Regions from separate parts of the Microbacterium sp. BE35 genome, predicted to be linked through region 2. Evidence: predicted binding sites of a transcription regulator. Region 2 holds the regulator's gene; each other region holds the start of a gene.
What was found. The regulator LexA, encoded in region 2, represses DNA repair genes until DNA is damaged. The targets are predictions, from matches to a motif close to TCGAACANNTGTTCGA.
Positions count from the first base shown of each region.

Region 1 (5,794 bases), on a different contig from region 2:
GAGCATCATGAATCTCGCACTCGCCGCCGCAGGCACGTCCGTTCGCGCTGCGGCCGCCTTCTCGCCCCGGTGGGGAGCCGCCGTCGCCATGCCCCTCTTCGGTCATGTCGCGAAGCCGCGACCCGTGCACGCCGACGACGAGGCCACGCTGCTGCGCGCGCGCCCGAGTGCGGTGCGCATCGCCGGCATCGACCGCCGCGGTGTCGACGTCGACACGTTCGCGTGGGGCGACGGCCCGCGCACGGTCGTGCTGTCGCACGGCTGGAACGGCCGGGCCAGCCAGTTCTCTGTGCTCGTGCGCGATCTCGTCGCCGAGGGGTATCGCGTCGTCTCATTCGATGCGCCCGCCCACGGGGGATCGCGAGGTCGTCGCACCTATCTCGTCGACTGGCTCGACGTGTTCGCCGCGCTCCAGGAGCGCCACGGCGGGTTCGACGCGATGGTGGGCCACTCGTTCGGCGGTCTCGCGACGCTCGTGGGTGTCGCGGGCGGTATCGATGCGGCGCGCGTCGTGACCATCGCCGCGCCCGCCGACGCCGACCTGCTGCTGAGCCAGTTCCAGGGCATGCTCGGCTACTCCGACGCGGTCGCGGCGAGCATGCGCGAGCGCTTCGCGACCCGGTACTTCCCGGGCGAGCCGGACCCGCTCGCGTGGCTGTCGGGTGTGCGGCGCCCGCTGCCAGGCGGGGTGCCGCTCCTCGTCGTCCACGACCACGGCGATCGCGTCGTGCCGTTCGCCGAGGCGGGGCGGGTCGTCGCCGCCAACCCGGGGGCGCAGTTGCTCGCGACGAAGGGCCTCGGGCACAACCGCATCCTCACCGAGGACGCGGTGCTCGATGCCGTGCTGGACCACGTCCGCACTCCGCTCGTCGACGTCGAGCGGGTCGAGGCCGAACGTGTCGAGGTCGCGGAGTTGGGCGCGGTCGCGGCGTAGCAGCACCGCGTGCGCAGAATCGGAGGTTCTGTGCGACGCGCCGGGACACGGATGCTGCCGCTCGGCGCGTCGCGCGAGACCTCCGATTCTGTGCGCACAGATCTCGGCCGTTCGGCACATCTGCGACGCAGCGCGCAGCGGCGAGTACTCGCCGGGCGGGGCTCAGAAGAGCCGAGCGGATGCCTCGGCCCCAGGCAGCGACCGGGAGGACGCCGCCCGCAACGACGTCGCGGCGGCACGCCCGCGCGAGGTCGTGATGATCGGCGGCGCGCTGCGCGCGTCGGCTCGATCGGCGAGACCCGCCACGGGCGCGCCGCGTGGATTCTCTTCCTCGGACTGCCCGTCGAGGCCGTGCACGCGCAGCAACGGGCGCACCCGCTTGGCGAGCCACGAGCGGTATGCCTTCGGCGCGTATGCCGTCGCGCCGGGGTAAAGCCCTCGATATGACGACACGAGCTCGGGGTGCCGCTCGGCAAGCCACTCGAGGAACCACTGCTTCGCGCCGGGCCGCAGGTGCAGTGCGCCATAGACGACCCGCACCGCTCCCGCCGCCTTGATGCGGGCGAGTGCGTGGTCGATCGTCGCGATCGAGTCGGTGAGGTGCGGGATGATCGGCATCAGGAACACCGTGACGCGGAATCCCGCCTCGGTCGCCGCGCGCACCGTCTCGAGGCGCGCGGTCGCATTGGGCGTGCCGGGTTCGATGAGATGCTGCAGCTCATCGTCGAACACCGCGATCGACATCGCGAGCGTCACGTGCACCTGGCTCGCGGCATCCTGCAGCAGGGGCAGATCCCGCCGCAGCAGCGTGCCCTTCGTGAGGATCGAGAACGGCGTGCCCGACTCGGTCAGGGCCGACACGATCCCGGGCATCAGCTTGTAACGCCCCTCCGCGCGCTGGTACGGATCGGTGTTCGTGCCGAGCATGACCGGATCGTGCTGCCAGCTGCCCCGGCGCAGTTCCTTTCCGAGCACCTCGGCGACGTTCACCTTCACCACGACCTGCGTATCGAAGTCCCGGCCGGCATCGAGCTCGAGGTACTCGTGCGTGCCCCGCGCGAAGCAGTAGACGCATGCATGACTGCAGCCCCGATAGGGGTTCACTGTCCAGTCGAAGGGCATCGCGGAGGCGCTCGGCACGTGGTTGAGGGCCGACTTGCAGAGCACCTCGTGGAACGTCACGCCCGCGAACTCGGGGGTCGTCACCGAGCGCACCAGACCGTTCAGCTGTTCGAGGCCGGGCAGGGCCGCGGCATCCGCCACGCCCAGTTCCTGACCTTGCCACCGCATGCATCCATGAGAACAAAGCTTCGAACTTAAGTCAAGACGGATGTCGTCGTGTCTAGAACATCGACGAGACGGACGCCGCTTGCCTGGCCAAACCGGCCGTCGCGGGTGAGAATGGCTGACGTGACGGAGCCTGGCGGGCTCGCTACCCCCCGAGCCGCCCCCGAGACTCGTCGTGCCGCCCGAGCGATGCGCGAGGAGGCGGCGAGGCGTGCCCGCGAAGCGGAATCCGCCCCCGCCGATGCGGCCGCTCCCGTCGCCGATCCCGCCGACGACGTCCGGGCGTCCGAGCTGCCGAGCGACGAGTTCGCGCCGGGTTCGATCCCGTCCGGCGCGCCGTCCACGCTGCCGCTGGATCTCCGCCCGACGGGCGCCCCGGCGCACCGCACCGACTCGACGCCCCACCGCATTCCCGAGGCGCGCGTGCGCGGACGCCGCCGGGCGGTGCGCTCACCCCGCCCCGTCGTCAGCGAACGTCGCGCGGCGCGCGCGGCCGAGCTGCTCGAGGTCGACGAGAGCGCGCAGCCCGTCCGGCATGCGCGGCCGCGTCGACTGACCAAGCGGCTGATGCTGGTCGCCGGGCTCGCGACCGGTGCGGCGCTGCTGCTCGGGTCTGCGGCGATGACCGCGATGATGCTCCCGTCCGAGTCGCAAGCCGCCGGTGCCGACGCGGCGCCGACGATGACGATGGAGCTGCCCGAGATCCAGCAGCTTCCGGTTCCCCAGGTCGAGGAATCCCCGCCGGCGGCCGACATCTGCGCGCTTCCCGACGTGGCCGCCTCTCTCCAGCGGGGCGACGACGAGGCCGCGATCGTCGCGGCCGGCGGCGGCGAGGCGTTCCGCGCCGCGGTCGTCGAAGGGCGGGCTCTGTGCGTCGACCTCGGCGACTCCGCCCGCGTCTGGACCGTCATGGACAAGATCCGCCCGGCCAGCCCGATCGACTATCGCCCCGGCGCGCTCGTGCTCCCCGACGGGGTGCGCAACATCGAGGGCGGCGCGCTGCGTTCGGACGCGGCATCCGCTCTCGCCTCCCTCGCCACTGCCGCCCGCAACGCGGGCGTCGGCGAGATCGCGCTCGAGAGCGGGTTCCGCTCGTACGAGACCCAGCAGCAGACGTACGGGCGCCACTTCGCCGAGAAGGGCGAACGCGCCGACCAGGTGAGCGCGCGGCCCGGTTACAGCGAGCACCAGCTGGGACTCAGCGCCGACGTCGTCGCGTGCGCCGGCTCGTGCGGCACGCTCGACCAGCTCGCCGCGACGCCGCAGGGCCAGTTCGTCGCCGAGCACTCGTGGGAGCACGGGTGGATCGTCCGCTACACCGAGGGAGCCACCCCCGTGACCGGGTACCTGCCCGAGCCGTGGCACCTCCGCTACGTCGGCCACGAGCTCGCGAAGGCCTATCACGAAGGCGGCTGGACCTCGCTCGAGGAGTTCTTCGCGCTCGACCCGGCACCCGACTACCTCGGCTGACGTCGGGCGTCGGCGCTACGCTGCGGATCACGGATGCCGCGGCTCACAGCATCCATCACGGTGAAACTGAGTACCATATGCCGTGAGATGCAATTCCACCGGGGGTGCGTCTCCACACAGACTCGAGGATGAGAGGAAGGCGCATCATGGAGCGCGAGATCTACGACGAGGACCACGAGGCGTTCCGCGATGTCGTCAAGGAGTTCGTCAAGCGCTACGCGTCGGACGAGAAGCGCAAGCAGTGGGACGCCGCCGGCGAGATCGACCGGGCGACCATGCTCGCCGCGGGCGAGGCCGGCATCATCGGCCTGTCGGTGCCCGAGGAGTTCGGCGGCGCCGGCATGCTGCAGGACTATCGCTTCCGCTCGATCGTGCTCGAAGAGACCATCGGCGCCGGCCTCGGCTCGCTCGCCGGCGCCCTCGGCATCCAGGATGACCTGGCCGTGCCGTACATCGTGCACATGGGCACGCAGGAGCAGAAGGAGAAGTGGCTCCCGGGCATGGCGACCGGCGAGATCCTCGGCGCCCTCGCGATGACCGAGCCCGGCGCGGGCAGCGACCTGCGCGGGATCAAGACCACCGCCAAGCGGGTCGAGGGCGGCTACGTCGTCAACGGCGCCAAGACGTTCATCTCGTCGGGCAAGACCGCCGACATGGTCGTGACGTTCGTGAAGACCGGCGAGGGCAACCGCCCCGACGCGTTCAGCCTGCTGATCCTCGAGGACGGCATGCAGGGCTTCGACCACGGCAAGAAGCTCGAGAAGATGGGCTTCCACGGCTGGGACACCGCCGAGCTCTCGTTCACCGACGTCTTCGTGCCGGAGGAGAACCTCATCGGCGGCAAGGAGGGCCTCGGCTTCATCCAGCTCATGATGAACCTGCCGCTCGAGCGTCTGTCGATCGGTGTGGCCGCAGCGGCAGCCGGCGAGGCCGCGTTCGTCTGGACGCGCGACTACGTGCTCAGCCGTGAGGCGTTCGGTGAGCGGATCGCCGACTTCCAGAACACCCGCTTCAAGCTGGCCGACATGGCGACGACCGTCGACGTGATGTGGGCCTACGTCGACCGCGCGATGCTGCTCTACAAGGACCAGAAGCTCACCGCCGAAGAGGCGGCGAAGGTCAAGTTCTGGACCACCGACCGCGAGGCCGAGCTCCTCGACGTCGGCGTGCAGCTGCACGGCGGCTACGGCTACATCACCGAGTACCCGATCGCCCGCGCCTACCTCGACGCCCGCGTGCACCGCATCTACGGCGGCACGAACGAGATCATGCGCGACCTGGTCTCGCGCCAGATCGTCGGCAAGCGCTGACGCCTTCTCGACAACGGATGCCGCGAGCCCGCGCCTCTTCGAAGGCGCCGGGTCGCGGCATCCGTCGCGTGTGAGCGTTCCTTCCGCAGTCACCTTCGGCGGGTGCAGTTCGATCCGACCCGCACGAAGTGACTGCGGAACTCAGTGCTGGCCGGCGGGACCCGCACCGCGGCCGAGGCCACGCGACGCCAGGCCGCGGCGACGCGCGAGCTTCGCGACGCCGGCCCTGCGGAGACGGTCGGCCACGAGGATGCCGAGCGCGACGCCTGCGACACAGCTCGCGATCGTGAGGGCGAAGAAGGTGATGAGGGCCCACGGCTCCATCGCCCACAGGTTGAACGAGGCGGCGGCGAGCAGTGGGTAGATCGCACCCACGAAGACGGCGCCGGCGTAGTACTGCCAGGTCCGCCACGAGCGGTACAGGGTCACCAGGAACGCGAGCTCGGCGAAGAACGCCCACCAGATCGCCGCCCCGAGGAACGGGAACACAACGAGCCCCGAGATCACGCCCACGAGGATGCCGGCGAACGGGCGCTCGAGCAGGCGCAGCGCGACGGTGGCCGGCAGGAGCCAGAGACCCGCGATCGCGACCGAGACGAACGGCACCGTCGCGAAGAGGACGGTCGAGATCCAGCCGGCGCCCCACAGCATCACACCGCCGGCGACGCCGATCGCGGCGCACGTCAGCAGGTACGCGGTGGTCGCGCGACCGCGGGGGCGGCGCGGGGGCGTGGGGGTGATGATCGTGTCGTCCGCGCCGCTCACGAGTGGGCCTCGGCGGTCGCACGCCGGG
Region 1 is NZ_JAVDXD010000007.1:56,485-62,278, forward strand. Features, by position in the region: gene J2Y46_RS19780 (alpha/beta hydrolase) at 8-934, shown strand; gene J2Y46_RS19785 (Rv2578c family radical SAM protein) at 1,097-2,224, opposite strand; gene J2Y46_RS19790 (M15 family metallopeptidase) at 2,345-3,691, shown strand; gene J2Y46_RS19795 (acyl-CoA dehydrogenase family protein) at 3,838-5,001, shown strand; gene J2Y46_RS19800 (ECF transporter S component) at 5,143-5,766, opposite strand; gene J2Y46_RS19805 (siderophore-interacting protein) at 5,763-5,794, opposite strand, start outside.
Region 1: a site for LexA is predicted at 2,233-2,248, ahead of J2Y46_RS19785 (Rv2578c family radical SAM protein). Genes of this name have one in related genera too.

Region 2 (5,794 bases):
ACGCGAATGCCTTGCTCATGGTGCGCGACACGACGAGGCGCTCGCGCCCCGACAGCAGCGTCAGCGCCGAGCGCTCGTCGTGCGGGGCGAATTCGAAGTACGCCTCGTCGACGATGACGATTCCGTCGCTCGCCTCGTACACGGCTTCGACGACGTCCAGGCCAAGAGGTGTGCCCGTCGGGTTGTTCGGCGAGCACAGGAAGATCACGTCGGGCGAGGCGTCCGCGATCTGGGACGCCGCGTCTTCGGCGTCGATCGTGTAGTCGGCCGAGCGGGTGCCCGAGATCCATTCCGCGCCGGTGCCGCGCGTGAGCAGCGGGTACATCGAGTACGTGGGCGTGAACCCGAAGGCGGTGCGCCCCGGGCCTGCGAACGCCTGCAGGATGTGCTGCAGTACCTCGTTCGAGCCGTTCGCAGCCCAGATCTGGTCGCGGGTGAGACCGTGACCCAGATAGCCGGCGAAGCCCTCGCGCAGGGCGGTGAACTCGCGGTCGGGGTAGCGGTTGACGTCGCGCAGTGCGAGTGCGATCGAGTCGAGGATGTCGTCCGCGACCTCGGCGGGAACCGGGTGCGTGTTCTCGTTGACGTTCAGGGCGACCGGAAGCGGCGCCTGCGGGGCGCCGTAGGGCTTCTGCCCGCGGAGATCGGCGCGTATGGGGAGGTCTTCGAGACGTGCACTCACCCATCCCATGGTAGGCCCGCCCGTCGGCACGTCGTCGCCGCGTGACGCCGCGCGACGCACCGCTGGATCAGCGGCCGTACGCCGCCGGGATCGCGAGACGCTGGCCTGCCTGGACGAGGACGGTGTCGAGCGCGTTCAGCCGCACGAGCTCGTCGACGACGTCGCGCGGGTCGCGGTCGGGGGCGACCTCTTCGGCGATCGTCCACAGCGATTCGCCGGGCGCGACCGTGACCGTGGTGAACGATCCCGCGGGGGCACCCGCGTCGCGCGACGCAAGCGCCACGCCGCCGCCGAGCACCGCCACGCTCAGGGCGATCACCGCCGGAAGGGCGGCCAGCACGGCGAGCACGCGACGACCGCGCACCGTCAACCGCAGACGCGTGGATCGCCCGGCGACGGCGCGCGTGGCGCGCTGGGCTGCGGCGCCGGCTGCCCGGGCCGGCGACGGGACGGTCGTCGTGAAGTCGATCGCGGTCATGCTCGTCTCCTCCTGATGGGGAGAGATTCGCATTCTCCACTCGGCCGGGAGTGGGGAATGCGAACCTCTCTTCCGAAGCTATCTTCGAGTCTGTACGATGTCAATACCGGATTCCGACGTCGATCTCTCGAACGCGACACGCGGGGAGGTTGCCACCTCATCGCGTGCGATCCGGATACGGTTTCGATACGAGAACCCCACCACGGGCCTCCGACATTCGAAGAAACAGCGCTCGGGCCGAGCGCAGGACGGAGCCGGAAGATGAGCGACGCGGCCGGGCGAGAGAAGCCCCAGACCCGCCGGCGCAAGAGCCTGAGCGACAAGCAGCTCGCGATCCTCGAAGTGATCCAGCGCTCGATCGCCCGTCACGGCTACCCGCCCAGCATGCGCGAGATCGGCGATGCCGTCGGCCTCAAGTCGCTGTCGAGCGTCACGCACCAGCTCAACCAGCTCGAGCTGAGCGGCTACCTGCGGCGCGATGCCGGGAAGACCCGCGCCATGGAGGTCCTCATCGACCTGCCCGGCACCGCCACCGAGAGCCCCGCCGACGCGGCGCCGTCGGTCGGCGACGCCGCGCTCGTTCCGTTGGTCGGACGCATCGCCGCGGGCGTTCCCATCACGGCCGAACAGCAGGTGGAGGAGATCTTCCCGCTCCCGCGCCAGCTCGTCGGCAAGGGCGACCTCTTCATGCTCAAGGTCTCCGGCGAGTCGATGATCGACGCCGCGATCTGCGACGGCGACTGGGTCGTGGTGCGATCGCAGGCCACCGCCGACAACGGCGACATCGTCGCGGCGATGCTCGACGGCGAGGCGACCGTGAAGACGTTCCGCCAGCGCGACGGCCACACCTGGCTCCTCCCCCGCAACTCCGCGTTCGAGCCGATCCTGGGCGACGACGCCACCGTGCTCGGCAAGGTCGTCGCGGTGCTGCGCGCGGTCTGAATCCGTTGATCGAGCGCAGCCGTGCCGATCTCGTCGACCTTCGTTCAGGCACAGTTCGACACCAACTCGTGAGGCGGGTGGCGGTGGATCACGGCCAAGCGCTATAAGGGGGGAATGACCGACGTCACCGCCGCGGACGAGTCCGCCGCGCTCCGCGCCCGCCTCGACGCCCTCGAGGCCGAGAACGCCCGACTGCGCGCCGGATCGCCGCCGCCGCCAGCTCCTTCCGAGAGGGCGCACGGCAACCGCTGGCGGGCCTTCCTGTCGGCGCTGTGCATCGTCATCGCGACGATCCTGGTGCCGGTCTCGATCGTCGCGGCATGGGCGCGGGTCGAACTGGTCGACGAGACCCGGTTCGTGGAGACCTTCGCCCCGCTCGCCGAAGATCCGCAGGTGCAGGCACTCGTGGCCGACCAGGTCACCACGGCGATCGAGGACTCGCTCGACCTCGAGGGCCTGACGAACGACCTGTTCGACGGCATCCAGCAGCTCGATCTGCCGCCGCGGGCTCTCGCCGCTCTCGATCTGCTGCGGGCACCCGCCGCCCAAGGTCTGCAGAACCTCGTCGACACCACGGTGACGCGTCTGGTGCAGTCCGACGCGTTCGCCGATGTGTGGGAGACGGCGCTGCGAGCCAGTCACAAGTCGCTGGCGGCCGTCGCCGCCGGGGGCACCTCCGGCGGCGCCGTGGTGATCAGCGACACCGGCGAGGTGGGCATCCAGCTCGGCCCGATCATCGAGGAGGTCAAGAAGCGCCTCGTAGATCGCGGCATCACCTTCGCCGAGTCCATCCCGGTCATCGACAAGACCATCGTCGTCGCGCAGAGCGACGCCCTCACGGTGGTCGGCACCGTCTACAACCTCGCCGTCGCCGCCGGCTGGTGGACCCCGATCATCGCGCTCGTGCTCTTCCTGGCGGGCATCCTGATCGCGCGGCGGCGCTCCACCGCCGTCCTCGGCAGCGGGGTCGGGATCGCCGTCGGTGCGGGGATCCTTGCGATCGCGCTGGGCATCGGGGGTTCGGTGCTTGCGCTCAGCGCGCCGAACCTCGGCGTACCCGCAGGTGCCCTCGCGTCGATGTACGAGCAGATCACCGCCGCGATGCGCGATACGGCGATCGTGCTCACGCTGCTGGGCGTCGTGATCGCCGTGATCGCGTGGATGTCCGGTCGCTGGCGTGGTGCCACGGCGGCACGCAGCGGTGTCGCCTCGGTGAATGCGGGGCTGCGGGGGGCCGCGTTGAAGCGCGGCATCGACACCGGCCGCTTCGGGACGTGGCTCTACGCGCAGCGGATCCTCGTGCGCATCGTGCTGGGAGGCCTGGCGATCCTCTGGCTCATGCTTCTTCGGCCGCTCAGCGTGAGCGAGGTGTTCCTCGTGCTGATCGTGTGGCTCATCGTCTGGTGGGTCTTCGAGCTGCTGCAGCGTCGCCCCGACGAGGCTCTGGCCGCCGCCGCGGACCTCGAGATCGATGTCGCCGAAGCCGATGTCGTCGACGAAGAGGCGGGCGATGCGGAGACCGCCGTCCTGGAGCCGCTGAACGACACCGAGGTCATCCCGGACGCGACGGATGCCGCGACCGACGTGGCCGCGGCATCCGGGTCGAAGAAGAAGGGCTCCTAGGCCGGCACGCTCGCCCGCACCGCCTCGGTCGCCTCGACGAGGTTCTTCAGCGATGCGACCGTCTCGTCGTACCCGCGCGTCTTCAGCCCGCAGTCGGGGTTGACCCAGACGCGGCGCAGCGGGAGTTCGGCGACCGCACGGCCGAGGAGATCGGCGATCTCGCCGACGGACGGCACGCGGGGCGAGTGGATGTCGTAGACGCCCGGGCCGATGCCGGCCGTGAAGCCCGACGCCCGGATGTCGCCGATCACCTCGCCGCGGCTGCGGGCGGCCTCGATCGAGGTCACGTCGGCGTCGAGCGCCGCGATCGCGTCGATGACCACGTCGAACTCCGAGTAGCAGAGGTGGGTGTGCACCTGGGTCGCCTGCGCGGCACCCGCGGTCGCGAGGCGGAACGAGCCGACCGACCACTCGAGGTAGGCCGGCTGGTCCGCCGCCTTGAGCGGGAGGAGCTCCCGCAGCGCCGGCTCGTCGACCTGGATGACACGGATGCCCGCGCCCTCGAGGTCGGCGATCTCATCCCGCAGCGCCAGCGCCACCTGGTTCGCGGTCTCGCCGAGCGGCTGATCGTCGCGCACGAACGACCACGCCAGGATCGTCACCGGCCCCGTGAGCATCCCCTTCATGGGCTTGTCGGTGAGCGACTGGGCGAAAGTCGACCACGCGACGGTGATGGGCGCCGGTCGCGCCACGTCGCCCCACAGGATCGACGGCCGCGTCGCGCGCGAACCGTACGACTGCACCCAGCCGTTCTCTGTCACTGCGAAGCCGTCGAGGTTCTCGGCGAAGTACTGCACCATGTCGTTGCGCTCGGCCTCGCCGTGCACGAGGACGTCGAGGCCGATGTCCTCCTGGAGCGTGACGACGCGCGCGATCTCGTCGCGCAGGAATCGCTGGTACTCGTCGGCACTGAGCTCGCCGCGGCCGTGGCGAGCACGCGCCCGGCGGATGTCGCCGGTCTGCGGGAACGACCCGATCGTGGTGGTGGGCAGCACCGGAAGCGCGAGCTCGGCATCCTGCGCCGCGACGCGGGCGTCGTAGTCGCCGCGTTCGAAGTCACCGGAGTCCAGCACCGCGGCCCGCGCGCGCACCGCGCCGTCGCGCACGCCGGGTGCGGTGCGACGGTCCGCGAGGGCGGCGGATGCCTCGGCCAGCGGCTCGGCGATGGCCTCCCGCCCGTCGACCAGACCGGTGGCGAGCGCCACCACTTGCGCGACCTTCTGGTCGGCGAACGCGAGCCACGACGCGAGCCGCTCATCGAGCGCGGACTCGTCGGCGACGTCGTGGGGCACGTGCTGGAGCGAGGTCGAGGTGCCCGCGCTGATCTCCGAGGCGCCCACGGCGCTCAGCACCTGCAGGCGCTCCCATGCGGCGTCGAGGTCACCGCGCCAGACATTCCGTCCGTCGACGACTCCGCCCACGAGAGTCTTGCGGTCCAGGCCCGGCACGGCCTCGGGCACCGCGCCGCGGGTGAGGTCGATGGCGAGGGCTTCGATCGGCGCCGCCGCGAGAGCCGTCCAGGCCTCCGGCGACAACTGCGCATAACCTGCCGCGACGAGGATCGCGGGCCGGTCCCCGCGAACCCCCAGCGCGGCATAGGCGCGGGCCGCGGCGTCCGCCAGCACGGCCGGGTCCGCGGGCAGGCTCTCGCTCACCAGCGCGGGCTCGTCCAGCTGCACCCATTCGGCGCCCGCGGCGCGAAGGGCGGACAGCAGCTCGGCGTACACCGGCAGCAGGTCGTCGAGGCGGCTGAGCGGGTCGAAGCCCCGGGGGGAGGAATACGTCGCCTTCGCGAGCGCGAGGAGGGTCACCGGGCCCACGATCACCGGTCGGACGGTGAAGCCGTCCGCCTTTGCCTCCGCCACCTGCCGCGCGAACCGGTCGCTCGAGAGGGAGAAGACCGTCTCGGGGCCGACCTCGGGAACGAGGTAGTGGTAGTTCGTGTCGAACCACTTGGTCATCTCGAGGGGAGCATCGTCGCCCGCCCCGCGCGCGGCGGTGAAGTACGCGTCGAGGCCGATGGCGCCGTCGGCATCTCGCAGCGCGGCGAACCGCTCGGGCAGCGCCCC
Region 2 is NZ_JAVDXD010000002.1:1,109,135-1,114,928, reverse strand. Features, by position in the region: gene J2Y46_RS11120 (histidinol-phosphate transaminase) at 1-682, opposite strand, end outside; gene J2Y46_RS11115 (LysM peptidoglycan-binding domain-containing protein) at 750-1,160, opposite strand; gene lexA (transcriptional repressor LexA) at 1,422-2,102, shown strand; gene J2Y46_RS11105 (hypothetical protein) at 2,217-3,725, shown strand; gene metE (5-methyltetrahydropteroyltriglutamate--homocysteine S-methyltransferase) at 3,722-5,794, opposite strand, start outside.

Region 3 (5,794 bases), on a different contig from region 2:
GGATCGGGGTCGATGCGACGACGAGACGCGTCCCGGCTTCCGTGAGGATGACTCCGCGCCCGGCACGTTCGAGGAGGGCGATGCCGGTCTCGCGCTCGAGTCGCTTCACCTGCTGCGACACCGCGGACGGCGTATACCCGAGACTCGTCGCCGCGGCGACCACGCTGCCCTGCGTGGCGACCGCGCGAAGCGACATGACGGCTTCCAGGTCGATCATGAAGCAACGCTACATCGTTTCGTGAGAAAAGCATCGCTGGTGCTTCATCCCGCGATCGAGTGAAGTGAGAGTCGTGAAGAGACGCGACATGATGCTCGCCGCCGCCGTGGCATCCCTCTGGGGCTTCAACTTCGTCGTGATCGACTGGGGGATGAACGGCGTGCCGCCCTTGCTGTTCGTTGCGATCCGCTTCCTGGTGGTCGCGCTCGCCGTCTTCGTCGTGCCGAGGCCCCGCACCTCCTGGCGGACCGTCATCGGCGTGGGCCTGTTCATGAGCCTGGGGCAGTTCGGCCTGCTGTACACGTCGATGGCGCTCGGACTCCAGCCGGGGCTCGCCGCCCTCGTGCTGCAGGCGCAGGCGGTGTTCACGATCCTCATCGCCGCCGCGGTGCTGCGGGAGCGTCCGACCGCGCCGCAGACCGCAGGAGTCGGTCTCGGCATCGTCGGGCTCGCGATCGTGGCGGCCGGTCGCGGTGGCGATGCGCCCGCGCTCGCGGTGGCGCTGGCACTCGCCGCGGCATTCTCGTGGGGAATCGGGAACGTGATCTCCCGCCGTGCCGGGGTGGTCAGCGGGCCCGGGCGGCTCGGGTCGCTGTCGCTCACCGTATGGTCGGCGCTCGTGGTGCCGGTGCCGGCCCTGATGCTGTCGTTCGCCGTCGAGGGTCCGGAGGCGATCGCGTCGGGAATCGCCGCATTCGGCTGGCAGTCCCTTCTGTCGACGCTCTACACCGCGGTGCTGTGCACGATCATCGGCTACTCGATCTGGAACAGCCTGCTGGCTCGCAATCCCTCCGCGGCCGTCGTGCCGTGGGTGCTGCTCGCGCCCGTGGTCGCGATGGCATCGGCCGCTCTGCTGCTCGGCCAGATCCCCACGTCCGCCGAGATCATCGGCGGCACGCTCCTGGTCGGAGGTGTGCTGGTCACCGGACTGCGCCGTCGAGTGTCGTTTCGCCGGCGCAGGATCACGGAGGTCAGCCGGCTGCCCAAGCGAAGCGCGTCCGCTGGGGATGACGCGCGCCCGATCCCACAGGAAGCGTGTGAGTCGCGTCGGATCAGGTCGGTGAGGTGAACAGACGCGCCGAGACGCGGGGCATCCGCGTCAGAAGGGTGGCGCCCCGGAGGATCCGGGTGGGTCGTCAGCAGGGAAGAGCCAGGGTTCGCGCATCATCGCGCGCAGGTGTGTGGCGGTCTGGTCAAAGGTGAATCTCACGGTCGGCTCGGGTCGGTCGGTGTGCCTTCGCCCGGTCGGGCTGGTCCAGACCAGAACGCCGGGCGAGACCTGCTCGACCGACCAAGCCGTGACGCCCTTCAGGGTGTGATGGCGTCGGCACAGGTGCGCGAGGTTCGCGTGGTGCGTGGGTCCGCCGTCGGCGGCGGGAATTGTGTGGTCGACGTCGCACCGCCATACCGGGCGGCGGCAGCCGGGGAATCGGCAGTGCTCGTCCCGGGCGGCGAGGAACCGGTTCAGCGCAGGCCCGGGGCGGTAGCGGTCGACGGCGAGGACGCTGCCCGTGACCGGGGAGGTCATCACGCGTTCCCAGCCGACGGCGCCGGCGGCGAGGATCCGGGCGGCGCCGGGGTCGATCGGGCCGTACCCGGCGAGCAGGGCCGGCTCGGTGGACGCCCCGGTCATGGTGAGCACCGGGATGGTGACCTGGACGGTGGCGCGGATCGCGCGGAGGCCGGTGCCGGCGACGCAGTCGTCAGGCCCGGCGGTGAGCAGCGTGTCCGTGAAGATGTCGACGCGGAGCTGGTCCATCGTGCGCTCGTCGATCTCGACGTCATCGCCGTCGCCGTCGCCGTCGCCGTCACCCTCGCCGTCGCCGTCGGCATCACCCCGTGCGGTGATGACCGAGCGGGCCTGCTGCGTGAGGCGGTCCTCGATGCCGTGCGCCAGCGTCGCCGGCATGATCGCCGTCAGCGCGGCCATGTCGTCGGGCAGATCGACCACTTCGATGCGACGCCCGGCGGCTGCTTCTTTGTGGCGCTCCTCGAGGGTTCGCTCCAGGAAGCGTTCGGCGATCACCCGCAGCACCGCGGCCAGGCGTCCCGGTGTCAGGTTCGCGGCGCGCTCGAGCGCCAGGCCGACGAATTCGGCTCGCGCGGTGTCGTCGACGATCGAGGCGCCGGCGTCGTGGATCACCGAGAGGTGCGGCCTGGAGATCTCTCCCCGCTCGAGGGCCTCCACGCCCCCGGCGAAACGCTCACACAGATCGGCGGCCTCCGACAGCAGTCGGGTCACGGTCCACTCCGACACCCGGGCCGACGTCGCCAGGTCGGCGACCAGCGCGCGCCGGTCCAGCTCCGCTCGCCGAGCGCGATCCGGGGTAGCATCGGCCGGCCTGGCGACCGCGGCTGCAGCATCCGCCAGCACCCGGATCTCCGCCGCATCGTCGATCGATCGACGCTTCCGCCCCGCCTCGAACGCATCGACCAGCCGCACGACCCGGAAGAACTCAGGCGCGACGCCGTCAGCACCGGGGTCGGAATTCGCAGACATGAGGCTCGCAGTCAGGAAGGAGTGGACCGAGATTCCCGCGCGTCACGCGCGATATGCCTCAACACCTGCCCGCGGCTGAAACCGCTCCACTCAACGCCCTGAACGGGCCCCACCCGATCTTCGAATCTCTGATCTATATTCTAGCCAATCCCACCACGAGATGGAATCGTAAATAAGAACAAACATACGATTCACTCAGGCGGGCTGCCCGGGTGGGCGCGCGAGGTTTTGCGCAAGAGCCTGAGCTGAGGATGGCGCTTCCGAATCGATTCGATACACTGGCTCCTGCCACTCGGCACCTCTCCGTCGCCTGCGGGCGCGGCATCCGTCCTCTTGCTCGCCTTCTCGTTCGAGAGCCGCCCTCATGACCACCGCCCTGACGACGGGCCGCCCGTGGCGCGTCATCCTCCTGTTCTCCGTCCCGCTGCTGATCGGCAACGTGGTGCAGCAGCTGTACCACTTCGTCGACGCCGTCGTCGTCGGGCGCCGGCTCGGCGTCGACGCGCTGGCCGCGGTGGGCGCGACCGGCAGCATGCTGTTCCTGCTGCTCGGGTTCGCGTGGGGTCTCACGTCGGGCTTCGCGATCCCGACGGCGCAGGCGTTCGGCGCGCGCGATTACGCGGCGGTGCGGCGCTCCGTCGCGGCGGGCACGATTCTCACGGGCATCTGCACCCTCCTGCTCACCGTCGGCGCACCGCTTCTGACGGCGCCCCTGCTCGAGCTGCTGCAGACGCCCGCCGAGCTCATGGCCGACGCCATCGTGTTCGCACAGATCAGCTTCCTCGGCGCCGGCGCGATGATGTTCTTCAACTACCTGTCGGCGATCATCCGCGCCATCGGCGACTCGCGCACACCGCTCGTCTTCCTCACGCTCGCCTGCGTGCTCAACGTCGCGCTGGTCATCCTCATGGTCGGCCCGCTCGGCTGGGGCGTGGGCGGCGCGGCGCTCGCGACGGTGGTGTCACAGGCGATCTCGGTGCTGCTGTGCCTCGAGTTCGTACGGCGACGGATGCCGGTGCTCCACGTCCGCCGCGGCGACTGGCGTGTCAGCAGGGCCGCGCTCGCGGAGCACCTCCGACTCGGTCTGCCGATGGGCTTCCAGGCGTCGATCATCGCGATCGGAACCCTCTCTGTGCAGGTCGCGCTGAACGAGCTCGGCGCGGACGCCGTCGCTGCGTACACCGCCGCATCCCGCGTCGACGGCCTCGCCGTCGCCCTCCTGCAGTCGCTCGGCCTCGCCGTGTCGATGTTCGTCGCGCAGAACCACGGCGGTGGCCGGCCCGACCGCATCCGCCGCGGCGTGATCCAGGCGACATGGATGTCGGTGGGTGCGGCCATCGTGCTCGGGGCCCTGCTCATCGCCTTCGGGGCGATGACGGTGCGCCTGTTCATCGACGAAGGCTCGGCCGAGGTCGTGGACTTCGCCGCGCAGATGCTCGCCATCAACGGCGCGACCTACTGGATCCTCGGCATCCTCTTCGTCCTGCGCGGTGCTCTGCAGGGGCTCGGCCACACCCTCATCCCCACCGTGACCGGTGTGATCGAGCTCGCCATGCGCGTCGGCGCGGCCGTCGTGCTGGGCAGCATCTTCGGCTTCATCGGCGTCGCGGCGAGCAACCCGCTCGCGTGGCTCGGCGCCGTGGTCGTGCTCGTGCCCGCGTACATCCACGCTCACCGCCAGCTCGCCACGCAGCCGGTCGTCCCCATGGTCGCGACCCCCACCACCCCCATCGCGGTCATCGGTCCGACCGACGGCTCGATGGTCGTCGATGCGATCGTCACGCAGCCCATCGCGCTGCCGACCGTCGCCCAGGGTGCGACCCGGCGGTCGCGGCGGTTCCGGTTCGTGCGGTCACGCGACAAGCGGCGCACGCACGGCTGAGCCGGCGGGAGGGGCATCGTCACGCCGCGGGGGGCCGTCCTCGCCGCGACGTCGGCGGCGCACCATAGGCTCGTTGACATGTCCGTGACGACGCGCCGCATGCAGGATCTGACCATCGACGACCACTTCCTCACGGTTCCCCTCGTGTGGGGAGATCCGGCGGACGCCCGCACGATCGACATCCACGCGGCGGTCGTCACGCGAGAGGGTGGCGAGGGCCTGCCGTATCTGGTGTTCCTGCAGGGCGGGCCGGGTCACGAGGCGCCGCGCGCGTTCCACTCGCCGTCGGGGCCGTCCTGGCTCGACGCGGCGCTCGAGCACTACCGCGTGGTGCTGCTCGACCAGCGCGGCACGGGGCTTTCGACGCCCGTCGGCGACGACGACCTCGAGCGCGACGCAGCCGAGCTCGCCGAGTACATCACGCATCTGCGCGCCGACGCGATCGTGCGCGACTGCGAGGCGGTGCGCCAGCACCTGGGAGCCGAGCGGTGGAGCGTGCTGGGTCAGTCCTTCGGCGGGTTCACCACCCTGGCGTATCTCTCGACGGATGCCGCGTCCCTCGAGCACGTCTACATCACCGGCGGTCTGAGCGCCGTGGGCCGCCACCCCGACGACGTCTACGCCGTGACGTACGACAAGATGCGCGACGAGTCGGAGAAGTACTACCGCCGCTTCCCCGCTCACCGCGACGCGATGCGGCGCGTGATCGACCTCGCGGTCGACGGCGAGCTCGTGCTGCCCGGCGGCGAGGTCGCCTCGGTCTCGCGCGTGCGATCGGTGGGCTCGGCGCTCGGCACCAACGACGGCTGGCAGACGCTGTGGGGTCTGCTCGAACGCGACCCGCGATCGAACGCCTTCCGCCACGACCTCGCCGCGGCGATGCCCTTCAGTGCCCGCAACCCGCTGTATTACGTCTTCCACGAGTCCAGCTACGCCGACGGCCACGCCACGCGGTGGTCGGCCGAGCGCACCGAGCCGGCCGACTTCCGCGAGGACCCGACGCTCTTCACCGGCGAGCACGTGCGCCGGGAGTGGCTCGACACCGTGCCCGGATTCCAGCCGTGGCGGGACGTGACCCTCGCGCTCGCCGAGTTCGAGTGGCCGTCGCTCTACGACGCCGACGCGATCGCGGCATCCGATGCCCGCGGCGCGGCCGCGGTCTACGTCAACGACGTCTACGTGCCGGTCGAGTTCT
Region 3 is NZ_JAVDXD010000001.1:965,743-971,536, reverse strand. Features, by position in the region: gene J2Y46_RS04255 (LysR family transcriptional regulator) at 1-217, opposite strand, end outside; gene J2Y46_RS04250 (EamA family transporter) at 291-1,286, shown strand; gene J2Y46_RS04245 (DUF222 domain-containing protein) at 1,317-2,717, opposite strand; gene J2Y46_RS04240 (MATE family efflux transporter) at 3,082-4,599, shown strand; gene J2Y46_RS04235 (alpha/beta fold hydrolase) at 4,678-5,794, shown strand, end outside.
Region 3: a site for LexA is predicted at 2,892-2,907, ahead of J2Y46_RS04245 (DUF222 domain-containing protein). Genes of this name have one in related genera too.